2 regions of the Insulibacter thermoxylanivorax genome follow, and region 2 is predicted to be linked to the other one. Evidence: a T-box and tRNA genes for the amino acid it is inferred to sense, from the RefSeq annotation. Region 2 holds a T-box; the other holds one or more tRNA genes.
The links. The T-box of region 2 lies ahead of PRECH8_RS11790 (valine--tRNA ligase). A T-box ahead of a tRNA ligase gene usually reads a tRNA of that ligase, here a tRNA-Val.
Positions count from the first base shown of each region.

Region 1: it encodes a tRNA-Val, which carries the amino acid that the T-box ahead of PRECH8_RS11790 (valine--tRNA ligase) is inferred to sense. The anticodon was not compared.

Region 1 covers NZ_BMAQ01000005.1:197,045-207,106, forward strand. Annotated here, with positions in the region: gene PRECH8_RS03930 (efflux RND transporter periplasmic adaptor subunit) at 1-908, shown strand, start outside; gene PRECH8_RS03935 (ABC transporter permease) at 914-3,808, shown strand; gene PRECH8_RS03940 (ABC transporter ATP-binding protein) at 3,812-4,705, shown strand; gene PRECH8_RS03945 (ABC transporter substrate-binding protein) at 4,692-6,305, shown strand; gene PRECH8_RS03950 (phosphatidylglycerophosphatase A family protein) at 6,431-6,964, shown strand; gene PRECH8_RS03955 (hypothetical protein) at 7,072-7,236, shown strand; tRNA gene PRECH8_RS03960 (tRNA-Met) at 7,455-7,528, shown strand; tRNA gene PRECH8_RS03965 (tRNA-Ile) at 7,536-7,609, shown strand; gene PRECH8_RS03970 (hypothetical protein) at 7,826-7,993, shown strand; tRNA gene PRECH8_RS03975 (tRNA-Val) at 8,144-8,216, shown strand; gene PRECH8_RS03980 (methionine ABC transporter ATP-binding protein) at 8,606-9,610, shown strand; gene PRECH8_RS03985 (methionine ABC transporter permease) at 9,607-10,062, shown strand, end outside.
Region 2 covers NZ_BMAQ01000033.1:77,743-87,804, forward strand. Annotated here, with positions in the region: gene hemL (glutamate-1-semialdehyde 2,1-aminomutase) at 1-241, shown strand, start outside; gene hemE (uroporphyrinogen decarboxylase) at 322-1,383, shown strand; gene hemH (ferrochelatase) at 1,427-2,371, shown strand; gene PRECH8_RS11780 (LysM peptidoglycan-binding domain-containing protein) at 2,530-3,930, shown strand; gene PRECH8_RS11785 (YszA family small membrane protein) at 3,990-4,154, opposite strand; T-box leader at 4,369-4,586, shown strand; gene PRECH8_RS11790 (valine--tRNA ligase) at 4,642-7,326, shown strand; gene PRECH8_RS11795 (bifunctional folylpolyglutamate synthase/dihydrofolate synthase) at 7,539-8,888, shown strand; gene murC (UDP-N-acetylmuramate--L-alanine ligase) at 8,895-10,062, shown strand, end outside.

The DNA of each region.
Region 1 (10,062 bases), on a different contig from region 2:
ATACGATCGAGGTGAAGGTGCGCGGCATCGGGAAGATCATGTCCTTACAGGAAGAGGAGCTGTTCTTCACCAGCGATAATATGCGCATCCGTGATATCTTCGTACAGGTAGGCCAAGAGGTGAAAGCCGGAGAAGTGCTGGCCGAACTGGATACCACGCAGCTGGAGAATCAGATCCGGCAGAAACGTCTGCAGCAGCGCAGTGAAGAACTGGCGATGATCGAGATCCTGCGCAAGGCCGACGAGATTCCGCCGGATGAGTTAGAGCAGGCGAAGATTGATTTTGAGTTGAAGCGGCTGGAGCTCGTCGAGCTGGAGGAGGAACTCGAGAGAGCCAAGCTGGTCGCGCCTTTTGACGGCACGATCGTCTCGATCATGTACGACAAGGGCGATCAAGTGCAATCCTATCAGACGGTGATGGTGATCTCGGATCTCAGCCAACTAGCCGTTGCAGCTGAGCTTAGCGACAGCGACAAGGCGAAGGTCGCCGTCGGTATGGATGCGATCGTCGATATCAATGCCCATGGTCAATTCAAGGGCAAGGTCGCGCGTCTGCCGATTGAGAAGAACAATAACAACAATAACTATGACCCTTGGAATCCTTGGAATCCAGGCGGCAATCAGGACAGGGAATCGATCGATGATTATATGATCGTCGAGATCGAGGATTTCCCTGAGAATGCTGCCCGCGGCACACCGCTCAGCGTACAGGTGATCATCGACCGCCGTGAGAATGTCACGGTGATTCCGCCCGCTGCGCTGCGGACGCTGTCGGGACGCTATTACGTGCAAGTCGTCGAGGAAGACGGCACGAAGCGCGAAGTGGATGTGGAGATCGGGCAACAGACGCCAACGCAAGTTGAGATTATCAAAGGATTGGAACCAGGACAGAAAGTAGTGGGTAAATAATGGGTATGCCGTTGTTACGATTTTTGTTCCGCAAGATGTGGAATACGCGGTGGATGACATTCACAACCTTGCTTGGATTGATCATCGCAGTAGCGTTTACGAGCGGTATCCCCATGTATTCGGACGGTGCGCTAAAGCGGCTTGTCGCCGAATCGCTCGAAGAGAGAAGCGCGGGCCTGCCCGCAGGCTCGCTGCTGTTCCGCTACCAGGCCGTCGGCAACACGCGGACGGATCTTAGTGCCTATCAGGCTGTGGACGAGTATATCCAGAATGATGTTCCGGGAAGAATCGGGTTTGACTACTATACATACGTAGAAACCACGGGGATTCGTGCGTCCACCGTCACCCCCGTTGATCCGGAATCCGTGGATACCAGCCGGCGGCGAACGATGAGCTTGCAGTCAATGAATGACATCGGTGAATACATCGAGCTGGTGAACGGCGAGATGTTCGCGGAGACGATCGAAGGCGATGTAATCGAGGCGATCGTCTATGAAGAAGCGCTCTATCGCAATAATTTCCGCGTCGGTGATGAGTTCTACTACCAGCTGATGACGGACAAAGGCATGCAATCCGTACGCGTCAAGGTCGTAGGTGCTTTCCAGCCGCTGGACGTGACCAATCCCTATTGGTATCAAGGATTTGAATCCCTGGCGAGCACCTTCCTCATCAGCGAGAAGGTGATGCACGAAGAGCTGCTGCAGGGGATGAAGGCGCCGCTCAACATCTCGAACTGGTTCTATGTCTTCGATCTGCGCGATATTACGACGAGTCAGCTGACCCCGCTGGCGAAGGCGCTGGATCGCATGGATATCGAGGTTTATCAGCTGCTTGAGGGCACGCGGATCTCCATCTCCTTCAAGCAGATGCTGAGTGATTTCCGCTCACAGAGCATGCATCTGCAGATGCTGCTATTCACGCTGGCAGCGCCGATGATCGTGATGGTGTTCTATTTTATAGCTATGATCTCGCGCCAGTCGCTGGAACGCCAGAAGAGCGATATCGCGGTGCTGCGTTCGCGCGGCGCCAGCACCAGACAGATCATCTGGATCTATCTATTAGAAGGGCTGATCCTGGGCGGCATCGCGCTGATCATCGGTCCGATGATCGGCTGGTTCGTGGCGAAGAGCATCGGGTCCTCCGACGGTTTCCTGTCCTTCGTGAACCGCAAGGCGATCCCGGTGGATTTCTCCTTGAATACGCTGATCTATGCGGTGCTGTCCGTGCTCATTGCCGTAGGCTCTTCGATGATCCCGGCGATCATCTTCGCCCGCTCGACGATTGTCAATCTGAAGCAGCAGATGGCCAGGGCGGACCGCAAGCCGCTGTGGCACCGCTTCTACTTGGATATCGTGCTGCTGGCGATCTCGGCTTACGGCTGGTACCTGTTCTATGAGAATCAATATATCTCGCTCGCTACGGGATTGACGAACGATCAGCTGCAGGTGGATCCGCTGCTGTTCTTCGTCCCGGCGATCACCATCTTCGCCTTGGGGCTGTTCTTCCTGCGGCTGTTCCCGCTGCTCTTGAAGCTGTTCAGTTTGCTCGGCGGCAAATGGCTGTCGGTGCCGCTCTACTTGACGCTGACCCAGCTGGCGCGTTCGGCGAAAGCTTACTACCCGCTGATGATCCTGCTGATCTTAACGCTGGGGCTGGGTGTATATAACTCCTCGGCAGCGCGGACGATCGATCTCAACTCGACGGAACAGCTGCTGTATCGCTATGGCTCCGATGTGATCGTGAAGACGGTGTGGGAAGGATACAGCGCCAGCCTGCCCACGGGTCCGCCGAGCGGCGGAGGAGGGGGCGGCGGAGGCGAGCAGCCGAACAATCCGAACAATCCGGGCAATCCCGGCGGTCCTGGTTCCCCAGGCGGCCAGCCGTCACCACCGCCGCAGATGTTCTACCGTGAACCGCCCTTCGAGATTTATCGCACCCTGGAAGGGGTCGAGCACGCCGCGAAGGTGCTGAGGACCAATGTGAATGTGGTGGTATCCGGACGTTCGAAGGGGCAGGGAGAACTTCTCGGCATTCAGAATGACCAGTTTGCACCGGTTGCTTGGTTCCGTCTGGATATGTTCCCTAAGTATCATCCCTATGCATATCTGGATGCATTAGGCTGGCACGAGAATGCGGTTATCATCTCTCAGAAGTTCGCTGACGAGAACATGCTGGAGCCTGGGGATACGGTCTCCTTGGTCATTCAGCAGAACCGCCTCGAGTTCATCATCGTCGGAACGGTGCCCTATTGGCCGTCGCTGTATCCAGATGAAGCGCCGTTCTTCATCGTGAACCTCGATTACATCTATGATCAGGTTCCGCTGATCCCTTATGAGGTCTGGTTGAAGATGGAAGAAGGGGCGCTGTTGTCCCCGATTATCGAAGGACTGCAACAAAACAATATCCATATATCGTCTATAGAGGATGTAAGAAGGGAATTGAATGAGCAGGCAAGACACCCGTCGCGGGGAGGCGTATTCGGGATCTTAAGCCTCGGCTTCCTCATCTCGGTCATCATCTCCCTGATCGGTTACTTGCTGTACTGGTTCTTTAACCTTTCGAGCCGCGTGGTACAGTTCGGGGTCTTGCGTGCCATGGGCCTTTCGCGCAGGCAGTTGACGGGGATGCTGCTCTTGGAACAAGTGTTCACAGCGGGGTTGTCGATCATCCTGGGCATCGGTATCGGCCGTTTGGCCAGTTATCTATACCTGCCTTTCCTGCAGACGAGCCAGAACGTGAAACAGCAGGTGCCGCCATTCCGCGTCATCTTCGATGCTAAGGACGATCTAGCCATCTACATCGTCGTCGCCGTCATGCTGGCGATCGGAGCAGCCATGCTGTTCATGCACATCCGCCGGCTGAGGGTGCATCAAGCGGTTAAACTTGGAGAGGAGCGGTGATCGATGATCTATTGCGAAGGATTAGTCAAGATCTACAAGACCGACGTCGTCGAAGTCGTGGCCCTTCAAGGCTTGAACATCGAAGTTCGTAAAGGCGAGATGATGGCGATCATCGGCAACAGCGGAAGCGGCAAATCCACCCTGCTCAACATCCTCGGCGGCCTCGACCGGCCGTCGGCCGGGCAGGTGCGGGTAGGCGAATGGGATCTGCTGAAGATCACCGACAAGCAGTTGGTTGAGTATAAACGCAAGACCGTCGGCTTCATCTGGCAAAACAATGCCCGCAACCTGCTGCCTTTCCTGACGGCGCTTGAGAATGTTGAAGTGCCGATGATGCTGAATGGTCAGTATGACCGCGCCTACGCCAAGCAGCTGCTGGAATGGGTGGGGCTGAAGGATCGCATGCACAACAAGCTCCACCAGCTGTCCGGCGGTGAGCAGCAGCGGGTGGCCATCGCCATCGCCCTTGCCAACCGGCCGCAGCTGCTGCTGGCGGATGAGCCGACGGGGTCCGTGGATACGCAGACAAGCGATCTCATCATGGGAATCTTCCGCAAGCTCAACCAAGAGCTGGGCGTGACGATCGTCATCGTTACCCACGATCTGTCCTTGGCCAGCAAGGTTGACCGCGTCGTGGCGATCCGCGACGGCATGACGAGCACAGAGTTCGTCAAGCGCAATCCGAATCTGGATCTGATGTCCATGGAAGGCCGGCGATCGATCAATGAAGGACATGAAGAGTATGTGGTGGTCGACCGCGCGGGCCGCCTGCAAGTGCCGAAAGAGTTCCTAAGCGCACTAGGAGTGGAGAACAAGGTGTCGATGGAATTTGACGGCGAGAAGATCATCATTAAAGCACCTAACCAATTGGAGGGGAATCTAAATGAGAAAGCATAAAGGATGGAAGAAGGTTATTATCATCTGTATCGCGATTTCTTTGTTCATCCCTGTACTGGCAGCATGTACGAGGGAGGCGCCGCAGTCGTCGGATACCGTTCGTACGCTGCGTTTCGCCAGCGGCAGCGGATATATCGGACAGAATGGTTCGGCGTTCCGCGAATTTACGGAGTTATTCGAATTTGAACATAAGAATATTGAACTGGAATACATCGAAACCATGGATCAGAGCTATTACTACGGTATGCCGACGCCCAATGAAGAGCGTCCAGACCCCCTGGATGCCCTAAAGGAAGCGATGACCGGTCCGACACCTCCGGATATCGTCATGCTGGAGTATCATCAGCTGCCTGAGCTCATCAACGAGAATTTGCTGCTTTCGCTCGATGAGATGATCCAGCAGGAACAAGACTTCAATGTGGACGATTATGTCCCGGCGGTGATCGAAGGGCTGCGCAAGCCTGGTAATGGTACTTTATACGCACTGGCGCCATTGTTTTATTCCTCTGCTGTCATCTACAATAAGCAGCATTTCATCGACCGCGGCGTGGAATTCCCGACCGATGGCATGACTTGGCAGGAGATGTTCGATCTGGCTCGCCGCGTAACGGTGAATGATGAGAACAACCCCGTGTACGGCTTCGCCTTTAACAATTGGTACGGCGGCGGAATCTATGAACTTTTCTACAATATGAGCCTGTATACGCAGCCGCTCGGGTTGAAATGGATCGATGAGGAAACCCTGCAGATGACGGCGAACACACCTGGCTGGCAAGAAGTATGGCAAACCTTCGCCGATCTGTACAAGGAAGGCGTGTTCCCGAAGGAGCCCGACTACAGCAAGCCGCGTGAAGGAAGATTCGCTTGGGATGTGTTCCTGTCCGGTGAAGCTGCCATGGCCGTTGTTTCTTACAGCTATCTGAATGAAGTGATCACGGCGAACAACAGTGCGGCCAATATCGAGGGCTATGAGCCGATCGACTGGGATGTGGTCTCGCTGCCTACGCATCCGGAAGCACCAGGTGTAGGTTCCAACATCTCCTACTACGGAATCTTCGCGATCAACGCGAACGCAGAGAACGTCGAGGATGCTTGGGAATTCATCAAGTTCGTCACCGGTGAAGATTGGGCACGCGTGAAATCCAAAGCAAACTACTATCTGGTCGCCAGACAGTCCTACATTCAACCATTTGACGGCGCAGAGTACAATTTGAACGCTTTCTTGAACCTTACGCCGCCTGAGTATTCCAACACTGAAATGATTCTCTATGAAAAATTGCCGGATTACTGGTCGGTTCAGAATATTGGGCAGATGAAATTTGCGGAAGTCGTCAACAACGGCAAGGATATCCAGCAAGCGCTGCAGGAATGGGAGACCGAAGGTCAGATGATGATTCAGCAAATGCTTGAGAACAAGGATAATCCGAACGGAGATTTCGGCATCTTGCCGATCGATATCCAGATTGGCATCGCTTCTGGGGAGATTGATCCTGAGGATGTCTTGACTGACTTCGAAGACGTTGAATTTACAGAAGAGGAGATCATCGTCGATGACATGGCAGACGATGTGATCGAGGAAGAAACTGCAGAACAGGAATAAGCTGAATCCTAACCGCGCCCGGAGTGATCCGGGTGCGGTTATGCGTGTATATGCACATTTTTGCTATAACGGGTCTTCAACTGTGTATGGTATAATGGAGATTGTTGAGGGGAGAGTGAAAGAATATGAAACGCAGAGTCCATAGTGATGAAGTGAAAGCGGCTGCTTTGCAGAAACTGGAAGAACGAGGCGTCAAGATCGAAGATATCGCGGAGATCGTCTATACGATGCAATCCCCATATAACCAAGACCTGACGATGGAGCAGTGCATCAACAGTGTAGTCAAGGTATTGGAGAAACGCGAAGTGCTCCATGCTCTTCTGGTCGGCATCGAGCTTGATGTGCTTGCAGAGCAGGGCAGATTATCGGAACCGCTGCAATCCCTCGTTGAGACCGATGAAGGCCTCTTCGGCTGCGATGAAACCCTGGCCCTGGGTTCGGTGCTTGGGTATGGCAGCATCGCGGTAACCACCTTCGGTTACCTGGATAAGGATAAGATCGGTGTGATCAAACGTCTCGACACGAAACGCGGACTTGGCGTTCACACGTTCTTGGATGACCTGGTCGCAAGCATCGCTGCCGCTGCATCGGGCCGACTTGCTCACCGCATGCGCGATGAGGAAGAGAACGGCAATGCGCCGCAAGAGAGTGCCGGCTGAGCGAGCGCTTTGATTTTGCCAATTCATACCCATGTGCCATAGGATATATTCCGGTCTTTTCTGGACACACTAGGTGTTAAGAAAGCTGAACACGGAGTGGTACGGTTATGAATTGGATCTATTGGGGCAAACTTTATGATTCCAAATTCCAGGCTTCCTGCTTAGCGAAAAGGATGGAAGAAGATTGGTGGATCTATGGGTATGAATGCCCTGGACAAGTTGAAGTTTTTCGCTCGCGGCGAGGCCGGTTTGGCGTGCGCTTCACGGTCTAGCATAGATTGAATTCATAGGATGGAGCTGCGCAGCTTAGAATGAACTCCCTGAATATACGAATAAGATGCTTGATATGATGGGTTTAACACAAGTGTTGAAACAGCCGCCGCAGGAATAAAATTCATTCTCGGCGGCTGTTGACTTCTTCTTGATCTGTGTGATAAGATAATAAATGTCGCTAATTAATAGTTTCTCTTAGTAATAACCCTACTGACGACGCGGGGTGGAGCAGTCTGGTAGCTCGTCGGGCTCATAACCCGAAGGTCGCAGGTTCAAATCCTGCCCCCGCAATATCTAAGGGCCTTTAGCTCAGTTGGTCAGAGCGGTCGGCTCATAACCGATTGGTCACAGGTTCGAGTCCTGTAGGGCCCATATGAATATCGGATACATACTTCGTGCATACGGAGTTCAGACAGAAGTTGTCGACATCGAGTCGGCAGCTTCTTTGTTTTCGTCTAATGTTCTTCTCGTGAGAAACTGCGTATCACAGCTGGAAGCTGAAGGAAGTCGGAGCGGAGCATGTATGCGGCCGGCATATCTCGGTGAGAATAGGACCTAGAACTCAGCGAAAGGGGGACGTACAAGGAGATGGTTATTCAGACAAAGGATTATCAGATCGCCGCGCTGGAGCCTGACAGCGACGCGGTCAAACTGCTGCAAGAGGCAGAAGCAACCATCGCGGAACTGACCGGCCGAGAGGTCACATTGATTGCTTACGAGAGGAGCGAGGACCTGCCGCCTGCTAATCCGACTTAAGGATGAAGCCTATCTTCACAGTAACGCAGGAAACGGACCCTTATTCTATCTCGCCCTGTTGTGTGTTTCTCGAAAAAATAAAATAAATAGTTGACAACAGGTCTAAATCTTGATAATATAGTTCTTGTCGCCAATGAGAATAGTTAATATGACCTGTTAGCTCAGTTGGGAGAGCACCATCTTGACAGGGTGGGGGTCAGTGGTTCGAGTCCACTACAGGTCATCAGCGGGAACCCTTGCGAAGCAAGGGTTCTTTTGTATTATTGAGCGATTTTACAATCCCCATCAGCATGCATCCATCTGTTTCATCATGCCCTGTCCGATCGGCGAACGTTGGTCGTGACTTACTTGCAGTGTTTATAGAAAACGAATAGAATAATAGGGTTGATAGTTCACGAGAGCAGGTCCTATGGATCTATTCTTTGTGCAGTGAAGAAATGGGATGGAATCATTCTCTAAAATAAGAAACTTTTTACAAATGACAATGCTTGATGCTTCGAATTATGCTTATATTCAAATTCTGAAAAAATGATTGAAAAACAAATGGACTTATAATATACTATTCCAACAGGATAACTCAGGATTATCCTGCTGGGGAAGGGAGTGCTCCTTCTGATCGAATTAACTGGTGTCAGCAAAGTATATCAATCGAAGGATTCTGTCGTGCACGCTTTGCGAGATATCGATCTCAAAGTGGAGAAGGGTGAAATATTCGGCATCATCGGTCATTCCGGCGCCGGCAAGAGCACGCTTTTACGCTGTGTAAATCTGCTGGAGAAGCCGACATCCGGTACCGTCAAGGTAGGGGATGTCGTCATGACCGGCCTCAGCGAGAAGGAACTGCAAGAGCGAAGGAAGAAGATCGGCATGATCTTCCAGCACTTCAATCTTCTCTCTACAGCGACGGTCCGGGAGAATATCGCCTTCCCTTTGAAGATATCGAAGTATCCGAAAAAAGCAATCAAACAAAGAGTAGATGAACTGCTGGAGCTGGTAGGGCTCGCAGAACACGGAGACAAATATCCGGCACAGCTCTCCGGCGGTCAGAAGCAGCGCGTCGGGATTGCTCGGGCGCTGGCTAACGATCCGGATGTCCTGCTCAGTGACGAGGCCACATCAGCCCTTGATCCGCAGACGACGGATTCGATCCTCGAACTGCTGCTTGATATCAACCGCAAGCTGGGCATTACCATCCTGCTTATCACCCACGAGATGCACGTCATCCGCGCGATCTGCGATCGGGTAGCGGTGATGGAGCAGGGTCGGATTATCGAATCTGGCGAGGTGCTGGATGTATTCTTGAATCCGCAGCATGCGACGACGAAGGAATTTGTCAGCCAGGTGTCCGAGGAATTGGATACAGAGATCCTGCGTTCCAAGGCCGAAGGCCGCATCGTGCGCATCCATTATATGGGAGAGATGGCTTATGAGCCGATCCTGTATGAGACGGTGCGTGCCACAGATGCAACCTTCGTCATCTTGCAAGGTACAGTCTCCCGTATGAAGGAGACGCCTTACGGGCAATTGATCGTCGAGCTGCGAGGAAGTCAAGAGGACACGGATCAGATCATCGAGAGGCTTAGAAGCCGAGGATTGGAAGTGAATATCATCCTATGAACTTCGATAATATCCGCTGGCCGGAGATCATCAAGGCCACCAATGATACCTTAATCATGCTCGGTGTGACGATGCTGTTTACCGTCGTCATCGGTTTTATCATCGGGATCATCCTGTTCCTGACCTCCTCCGGTCAGATGCTGCAGAACAGGGTGATCAATGGGATCTTGTCGTTCATCGTCAATATTCTGCGTTCTGTCCCATTTGTCATCCTGATGCTTCTCGTCATGCCGCTGACGAAGATGATCGTCGGTCAATCCTGGGGGGTCAAGGGAGCGATCCCGCCGCTCATCGTCGCAGCCGCACCGTTCTTCGCTAGACTCGTGGAATCGGCGCTGCGCGAAGTTGACCGCGGCGTTATCGAAGCCGCACAGGCGATGGGCGCCTCTAGAAGCCGCATCGTATGGAGCGTACTGCTTCGTGAGTCCCGGGGAGGATTGATCGCGGCGATG
Region 2 (10,062 bases):
CGTCGGCTCGATGGTCTGTCCGTTCTTCACCGATCAGCCGGTGGTCGATTATGATTCGGCGCGCACCTCCGATCTGGAGATGTTCGCAAGGTATTTCGGCCATATGCTTGATCTTGGCATCAATCTTGCTCCATCTCAGTTCGAGGGGATGTTCGTGTCCACGGCTCACACCGATGAACACATCGAGCGAACGATCGAGGCCCATCGCGAAGCCATGGGCCGTCTAGCGTCGGGATCGTAAACCAGCTTAAGGGCGCGGCGTGCCGACATACGGCTTAAGGCACCGCCGCACGGTTTCTTAACGTGAGGGAGGTTGGGGAGATGCAAACCCATTCATCATTCAACGATACTTTCTTGCGTGCCTGCCGCCGCGAGAAGGTGAGCTATACACCGGTATGGTATATGCGTCAGGCAGGGCGTTATGATCCGGACTATCGCAAGATCAAGGAGCGGTATTCCCTGTTGGAGATCTGCCGCCAGCCGGAACTGGCCGCCGAGGTGACGATGATGCCGGTGCATAAGCTCGGCGTCGATGCGGCGATTCTCTATTCCGATATCATGAATCCGGTGGCATCCCTGGGCGTGACATTCGATATCGTGCCCAATGTCGGACCTGTGATCGAGCAGCCGATTCGCACAGCGAAGGATATAGAGCGTCTGAAACCCTTCGACGCCGAAGGGGATCTGTCCCATATCTTGGAGACGATCCGCATCCTGGACCGGGAGCTTAAGGTGCCGCTCATCACCTTCGCCGGTGCCCCCTTCACCCTCGCCAGCTATCTGATCGAGGGACGGCCTTCGAGGAATTATCTTCATACGAAGCAGATGATGTACCGTACGCCTGAGCTTTGGTTCTCCTTGATGGAGAAGCTGGGCGAGATGGTCAGCGCGTACCTGCGCGCGCAGATCGAGGCCGGGGCGAAGGCGGTGCAGTTGTTCGACAGCTGGGCCGGCGCGCTCGCGCCATGGGATTATGAACGCTATGTGCTGCCTGTGATCAAGCGGATCTTCACTTCGCTTCGCGATCTGCCGCAGCCGAAGATCTATTATCCCGGCGTGGCCTCCGGTGAGCTTCTGCCGTTCCTTCAGGATCTTGAGATCGATGTGATCGGATTGGACTGGCGCGTTTCGATTGCAGAGGGCAGGAGAAGGACGGGCGGCGCCTATGCCGTGCAGGGCAATCTCGATCCCATCCTGGTGAATGCTCCCTTCGAGGTGCTTCGCGAAGCAGCGGAGGGGATCATCGAACAGGGACTTGCGGCAAACGGGCATATCTTTAATCTCGGCCATGGGCTGTTCCCGGAGGCTTCCCTGGACTCCCTGCGTCGTTTGACGGAGCATGTGCATGAGTATTCTGCCCGCATACTCAGCGGTTCAGAATAACCGGCAGTTTGTTTACATTGGTTTTAAGGAAGAGAGGGTGTCTATGAAGAAGAAAATCGCGGTGTTGGTGATGTCATATGGAACCCCGGAGAGCATGGATCAGATCGAGGCCTATTATACGCACATTCGCCGCGGCCGGCCGCCGTCAGCGGAGGAGCTGCAGGAGCTGACAGAGCGTTATGAAACCATCGTAGGCGGTGTATTCCCCTTGCGAGAGCATACGAACAAGCAGGTGGCTGAGCTGCAGCGGGCACTGGATTCCCTGGATGACGGCTGTGAGTACGTCTGCTTCCAAGGATTGAAACATGCGAGCCCCTTCATCGAAGACGGGGTGCAGCGCATCGCCGATGCGAGCATTCATGAAGCCGTCGGGGTCGTCCTTGCGCCTCATTATTCCGTGATGAGCGTCGGCTCTTATATCCAGCGGGCTGCTGAGAAGGCGGAGGGACTGGGAATCCGCATGCGGTTTGTGAAGAGCTATCATACCCGTCCCGAGCTGATCGAAGCTTATACGGAGCGGATCTCGGAAAGTCTGGAGCAGTTCGAAGGAGGGAAGACCGGGGTCCATGTGCTGTTCACCGCACACAGCCTGCCTGAGAGGATCTTGGAGATGAATGACCCGTATGTCGATCAGCTGCTTATGACCTCGCGTCTCATCGCTGATCATGCGGGCATCTCCCGCTGGCAGTTCGCTTGGCAGAGCGCCGGCCGCACGGCGGATCCGTGGCTCGGGCCGGACATCCTCGATGTCATGACGGATCTGCAGAAGCAAGGAGTGAAGGAGATCCTCGCTTGTCCGATCGGCTTCGTGTCCGACCATCTGGAGATCCTGTATGACCTGGATATCGAAGCAAAGCAGCATGCGGCGAAGCTGGGCATTCACTTCGAGCGGGTGCGCTCTTTGAACCAAGACCCCCAATACATCAAGCTGCTGCGGGATCTCGTTGTCGAGCTGAAGGACCGGCCCCCTGGTTCGTATGAGATGTAATCGACGGGTTCGAAGATCAGACAGCAAAAAAACAAAAAAGTTAGGCATGGTCCTCCTTGTTCACCCATATATATAGATTGAACCGTCACAGACCGGCTGAGCGTACACATGCAGTTGACCGGTATAGGGATTATGAAAGGTGAAGGGAGGCCAGACCCGTGTCTGAACAACCGAAAGGACTCAGGTTTGATATCTATGAACGGCTGACGCTGTCCGAAGATGCAGCGGGAATCGGTGAATTGGAGGATATAGAGCTTCTGCCGCGCATTACGATGCAAACCCATGATGACCAAGCTGTGTTAAGCGGAGATCTCCTGCTGACGGGTACATATGCAGGGCTCGGGGAGCACAGCGGGTCTCAGCCGTTAAGCCATCGCATCCCCGTAGAGATCACATTGCCGCTCAAACGGATCAAACGCATGGATCAGATCGGCATCGAGATCGAGAACTTCGATGTCGAAGTGATCTCTGACAGAAGCTTGAATATTATCGGCGTTATCTCTTTGAATGGGATCGATACTTCTGCAGAGCAGACCTGGCAAACCTCCGGCGAAGCGATCTTGGTGTATGATGCGTCATCTCCGCATGCGGGGCCAGAGCACGGCGCTGGAGCGGAACAGTCGACGCTGGAAGCTGCTTCTACGGCTTCTGGATCGAGATTGGATCCGCTTGATGCGGCCGCACCAGGCCGCCTGAAGACTCCGCAAGCAGCTGCGCCGGCTGCAGCGGGCGACGGCACAACTGCTGAAGGCGCCGGAGAGGAGAAGCAGCAGGCGTTCCTTCATGGCACGGAGGAAGGACGCGTCGAGAAACCCGCCAAACCCGTCGAGGAACTGAAGGAAACCAAGCCTGCCGCGCCCAAGGAAGTGATCGAGGAGAAGGTGAAGGAGCCGGCAAAGGCGGAAGCGAAGGAGGAGAAGGGCAAGGCTGAGCATGAGGTTGTGCAGGAGATGAAGGAAGAGAAGGCAGAGCCGCAGGTGGAGGCAAAGGCTGATAATCAGGCTGACTTGAAGTTTGATGCGAAGTCCGATATGAAGACGAAGGATGAAGCGGATCTTATCTCGCCGCAAGACCAACAAGCTCTGGATGCGGAACACAAGACGAGTGCAGAGCTGCTGGGAGAACCGGCGGAGAAAGAGGGTCACTCCGAAGATCTTATGAAGAGGGAAGAGCAGCAGGAGATGAAGATCGCTTTCGGCAGCAACAAGCAAGGTGCGGATACTTGGGCGGACTCCGTACAAGGCGTGAAATCCCTGCTCCAGTCTGCGCCGGAAGAAGCGCAAGCACAGGCCCAAGCAGCTGCCGAGCAAGCAGAAGAACCTGTAACAGCGGAGGAACCGCGGGACAATGCGGTCAAGTGGAAGAATCTCCTGCTCTCGTCGGAACAGGACGAACAGCCCTTCAGCAAGGTGCGGATGTGCATCGTGCAGAAAGAAGAGACGCTGGATATGATCGCCTCGCGGTATTCTCTAAATCCGAAGGAGATCGTGCTCTATAATCGCCTCGATTCCGATCGGGTATATGAAGGCCAAGTTATCTATATTCCCACTTACGGGTAACCGTTGGGAAGCATGGTGCCCTAGCACTGAAGAGCGGCTGGGGCATTTTTGCGTGCTGGTTAATATACTTCCATAAGGAATCCTACGTAGACGAGGAACAGCAGGAATAAGAGCAGCACATCGAAGGGCGTCGGAAAGATCAACGTGCGAATGAATTGCAGGATGATTAAGGGAAAACACACGGTCTTCACCGTATAGCGGATGCGAAACCAGAACTTCTGCAACGAGTCCACCTCCTACAGAATGTTAGATTTGCCGAGCGAAGGGTTACGAACATCGGCAGACCGACCCATGCAACATGATGCATGCGAAGGAAAAAAGATCCTTCTATAGCTTATGAGGGACGGAAGAATGGTTATGCTAATTATTGACTAGGCTGATAAAGGCGGGTATCATATTGTTGATGAAAGGCTTATAAGATTCGACAGATCCATATCGCCAAAGATGTTGAACGGGAGTAGTAAGCGGCGAACCCAACCAGAGAGCGGAACCATGATGCTGAGAGGTTCCGTTGGATTGTAACCGCTGAAGTCGCCCGGGAGTCGCTGCTGCCAGCCGGTCCATACAGCCGTTATCTGTAAGAGTGCCGCGTGCCTGTGTTTTCTAAGGTGCGCGGAACAAAGGTGGTACCGCGGAAGTGTCCTTTCGTCCTTTGTGACGGAAGGTTTTTGTATTTTAATAGGGTATTCACATAGGGAGGTTGCTTAAGCGATGGAACTCAATGACCAAGCGAAACAGGACCAAGCGGTTTCGATGCCGACGACCTACAATCCGCACGATGCGGAGGCCAAATGGTATAAATTCTGGATGGACAATGAATTCTTCACCGCTGGAAGGCGCAAGGACGCGCCTAAGTACTCTGTAGTCATTCCGCCGCCGAACGTCACGGGGATGCTGCACATTGGACATGCGCTGGACTTCACGCTGCAGGATATCCTGGTGCGGATGAAGCGCATGCAGGGATATGATACCCTGTGGCTGCCCGGCACCGACCATGCGGGGATTGCCACGCAGACGAGGGTGGAACAGAAGCTGCGTGAAGAACAGGGGTTGAGCCGTTATGATCTCGGCCGTGAGAAATTCCTCGAGCAGGTATGGGCCTGGAAGGAGCAGTATGCGGATACCATCCGCCAGCAATGGGCGAAGATGGGGCTTTCGCTGGATTACTCGCGGGAGCGGTTTACGCTGGATGAGGGTCTGTCGCGGGCCGTGCGCGAAGTATTCGTCCGCTTGTATGAGAAAGGCCTCATCTACCGGGGCAAGTACATCATCAACTGGGACCCGGCTGCACGCACGGCGCTGTCGGATATTGAGGTCGAATACAAGGAAGTCCAAGGTCGTCTCTATCATCTTGAATATCCGCTGAAGGACGGCTCCGGCAAGATCACCGTGGCGACGACAAGGCCGGAGACGATGCTGGGAGATACGGCGGTAGCGGTGCACCCGGAGGATCCCCGATATAAGGATCTGATCGGCAAGACGCTGATCCTGCCGATCGTCGACCGTGAGATTCCGATCATCGCTGATGAGTATGTGGACCCCGAGTTCGGAAGCGGCGCGGTGAAGATCACCCCGGCCCATGATCCGAACGACTTCGAAGTGGGCTTGCGCCACAACCTGCCGCAGGTGTTGGTGATGGATGAGAGCGGCAAGATGAACGAGAACGCCGGCCGCTATCAAGGCATGGACCGCTTCGAATGCCGCAAACAGCTGGTGAAAGACCTGGAAAAGCAGGGCGTTCTGATCAAGATCGAAGAACATGTTCACCAAGTTGGCCATAGCGAGCGGACCGGAGTCGTGGTAGAGCCCTATCTGTCCACGCAATGGTTCGTTAAGATGAAACCGCTGGCGAAGGCAGCGATCGAAGCCCAGCATTCGGGACGCGGCGTCAAGTTCGTGCCGGAGCGCTTCGAGAAGATCTACCTGAACTGGATCGAGAACGTCCGCGACTGGTGTATCTCGCGTCAGCTGTGGTGGGGGCATCGCATCCCGGCATGGCACTGCGAAGACTGCGGCGAAGTAACCGTATCGCGTGAAGATGTGACCGCCTGCAGCCATTGCGGATCCAACCAAGTCCGTCAGGATGAGGACGTGCTGGACACCTGGTTCAGCTCTGCCCTGTGGCCGTTCTCGACGATGGGCTGGCCGGAGGATACGGAGGATCTGCAGCGTTATTACCCGACGGATGTCCTCGTAACCGGATATGACATCATCTATTTCTGGGTAGCGCGCATGATCTTCACAGCGCTGGAATTCACCGAAGAGATTCCGTTCAAGGATGTGCTGATCCACGGCTTGGTGCGGGACGCGGAAGGCCGCAAGATGTCCAAGTCCCTCGGCAACGGCGTCGATCCGCTGGAAGTCATCGAGAAGTACGGCGCTGATGCCATGCGCTTCATGCTTTCGACGGGCCTCACGCCGGGACAGGACCTGCGTTTCCGCTGGGAGCGGGTGGAGCAAGCGCGCAACTTCGCGAATAAGATCTGGAACGCTTCGCGCTTTGCGCTGATGAATCTGCAAGGGTTCCGCGCATCCGACATCGATCTGAGCGGACCGCTCAGCACAGCGGATCAGTGGATCCTGCATCGCCTGAATGAGACGATACGCGATGTCACCCGTCTGATGGATCAGTACGACTTCGGTGAAGTCGGCCGCTTGTTATATAATTTCATCTGGGATGACCTGTGCGATTGGTATATCGAGTTTTCGAAGTTAAGCCTCTATGGGCACGATGAACAGGCGAAGAAAACCACGCAGTCGGTGCTTGCTTATGTGCTTGACCAGACGCTGCGCCTCCTGCATCCGTTCATGCCGTTCTTGACGGAGGAGATCTGGCAGCATCTGCCCCATGAAGGGGTGACGATCACCCTTGCGCCTTGGCCGCAGGTCGATGAGTCCCGCGAAGCGCCGGAAGCGGTCAAACAGATGGAACTGCTGATGAACGTGATTCGCGCCGTGCGCAATATTCGCGCTGAAGTCAACGTACCGATGAGCAAGAAGGTGGATCTGATCATCAAACCTGTTGATGAAGCAACGCTGTCCATCCTGCAGCAGAACACGGTCTACATCGAGCGCTTCTGCGGCACATCGTCTCTTGTCATGGATATGCAGGCAGCGCATCCTGAGCAGGCGATGACGGCGGTGGTCAGCGGTGCAGAACTTTTCTTGCCGCTGGCAGGGCTGATCGATATTTCCCAGGAAATCGAACGCCTGGAGAAGGAGTTGGCGGTGCTCAACTATGAGGTGGAGCGCGTCGAGAAGAAATTGGCCAACGAAGGGTTCGTCAAGAAGGCGCCTGCGAAGATTGTCGAAGAAGAAAGGAATAAGATGCAGGACTATATGGCCAAGAGAGACCTCGTCCTGGAGCGGATTGAGGAACTCAAGCGCCTACAATAATATCAAGAATATCAAGACAGGATCCCACGTGATCCTATCGATTAATAAGATTCACGGAGCCGGAGAGTGCGCCTGGGATTCGATGGTCTCGCCTCCTCCCTTGTCCGCTCGCCCGGCTCCGGATCTCAGCCCGCAATGATGCTGATGATCTCGTTCTTACAGCTGCCCAATCATATACGGGGCAACATCATATAGTAAAGAAGGTAATGAAGATGAGCTTTCGTACCTATGAAGAAGCCGTACAATGGATCACGGAATTGCGTGCAAACGGCATCAAACCAGGTCTAAAGCGAATGGAATATTTCATGAAAACCTTCGACCATCCGGAACGGCGGCTTAAATATATCCATGTTGCTGGAACGAATGGAAAGGGTTCCACCTGCGCGATGATCGGTCAGGTGCTGCGCAGGGCCGGATATGATGTAGGGACCTTCACCTCCCCCTATATCGAGAAATTCACCGAACGCATCACGTTTAACGGGGAGCCGATCTCCGAGGAAGATGTGCTCCGCTTAAGCAATCGCATCAAGCCGGTGGCGGATGAGATCGGTGCGACGGAACTCGGGTATCCGACGATGTTTGAAATCTGTGTCACCATGGCGATACTGTATTTTGCAGAGGTGACGTATCCTTACTACGTCGTATGGGAAACAGGGCTCGGGGGGAGATTGGACAGCACGAATATCGTCGTTCCTCTCGTCTCCGTCATCACGAACATCGGGATGGACCATACCGATTTGCTCGGCGATACGATCGAGAAGATCGCAGCGGAGAAGGCGGGCATCATCAAACCGGGCGTTCCCGTCGTGACCACGGCCGAGCAGCCGGAAGCGCTGCATGTGATTGAAGAGACGGCTGCAGAGCGCAAGTCAGCGCTGTACCGTTATAAACAGCACTTTGACTATGTTCTGAGCCGGCGGGAAGACGGCACGAAGGCGATGGACTTCGTCGGTCCCTTCCGCGAATACGGGGACCTCAGGATCTCGCTTCAAGGAGATCATCAGTTCAAAAATGCTGCAGCCGCTGTGATGACCCTCGAGGTGCTGCGTCAATATTATGCCTTGATCCTCGAAGAGGAGGATCTTAAGGCTGCGCTGACGGAAGTAGAGTGGCCGGGCAGATTGGAGGAAGTCAGCCGGAAGCCGCGGATCATCGTGGACGGAGCTCACAATCCAGAGGGAGCTGGCGTGCTTGCTGACGCCTTGCGAGAGTCATATTCTTACGAACGTCTGCATATCATGGCGGGGATGCTGAGTAAGAAGCATCACCGGGAGTACTTCGAACATATACTTCCATTAGCGGATACCTTGATCATCACTCAGCCTGACTTCCGGCAGCCGATGGATGCAGCAGAACTGAGTGAATTGATCTCCAAGATGAAACAAGATCTGGCGCTCGATCGGCCGGAATTGGTGATAGAACCTGACTGGCAGCAGGCAGTGAAGAAGCTGCGTCAGCTGACGGGACCAGATGATCTTGCAGTCGTCACCGGATCGTTGTATCTCGTTGCAGATGTTCGTTCCATGCTTTTAAATCAATCTCATTCTGAAAAAGGTTGGTGAAGCGGTTTGAACACCCAGGAGCACGTCCACTTTATCGGGATCGGCGGTTATGGCATGAGCGCCATCGCCCGCGTGTTGTTGGAGATGGGATATCGGGTCAGCGGTTCGGATGAAGTGCGTCAGGAACTAACGGAGAAATTAGCCGCCAGAGGCGCCAGAGTATACATCGGACATCAGGCAGAACATGTCAAAGGGGCTGATCTCGTCGTCTATTCTTCGGCGCTGCCGAAGGATAACGTGGAGATGGTGGCAGCGGAGAAGCTGAACATCCCGATCATCCACCGCTCGCAGATGCTGGCTCGCTTGTTAAATGCCCGCAAAGGAATCGCCGTGGCCGGTGCTCATGGGAAAACAACCACATCTTCGATGATCGCCCTGGTGATGGAAGCCTGCGGAACGGATCCGACCTATATCATCGGCGGCGAGATCCTAAATGTCGGCAGCAATGCCAAGGCAGGCAATGGTGAATATGTGGTCGCAGAAGCGGATGAAAGCGACGGCTCCTTCCTCCAATACCATCCGATCCTCGGCATCGTAACGAACATCGAAGCGGATCATCTGGAGAACTACGGCGGGAGCTTCGAGAATCTCAAGCGAGCTTACGCCCAATTCCTGAGCCAGGTGAAAGAAGGAGGCAAGGCCATTCTCTGCGCGGATGATGTGTATCTGCGCGAGATGCTGCCGAAGCTGAAGACGCCGGTCATCACCTACGGCATCGATCATGAAGCGGACTATATGGCGCGGGATATCAAGCTCGGAGACCGGTACATCTCCTTCACCGTGGTTGAACGTGGACAAGAACTGGGGCATCTTGAGCTCAATGTACCTGGCCGGCACAATGTGCTGAATGCCTTAGCCACGTTGATTACCTGCCTCGAATCAGGACTAAGCTTTGCCCAGGTGAAGGAAGCGATCAAACAGTTCCGCGGGGCGAAGCGCCGCTTCCAGGTGCTCGGAGAAGTGAACGACATCCTCGTCATCGACGACTATGCCCATCATCCGACGGAGATCGAAGCGACGATCATGGCAGCCAAATCCACCGGCAAACGGATCGTCGCCGTCTTCCAGCCGCAGCGGTATTCGCGTACCTTCTTCCTGCTCGATTCCTTCAGCCGCGCATTCCCGGAGGCCGATGAGGTGGTGCTGACGGATATCTATTCACCTGTTGGAGAAG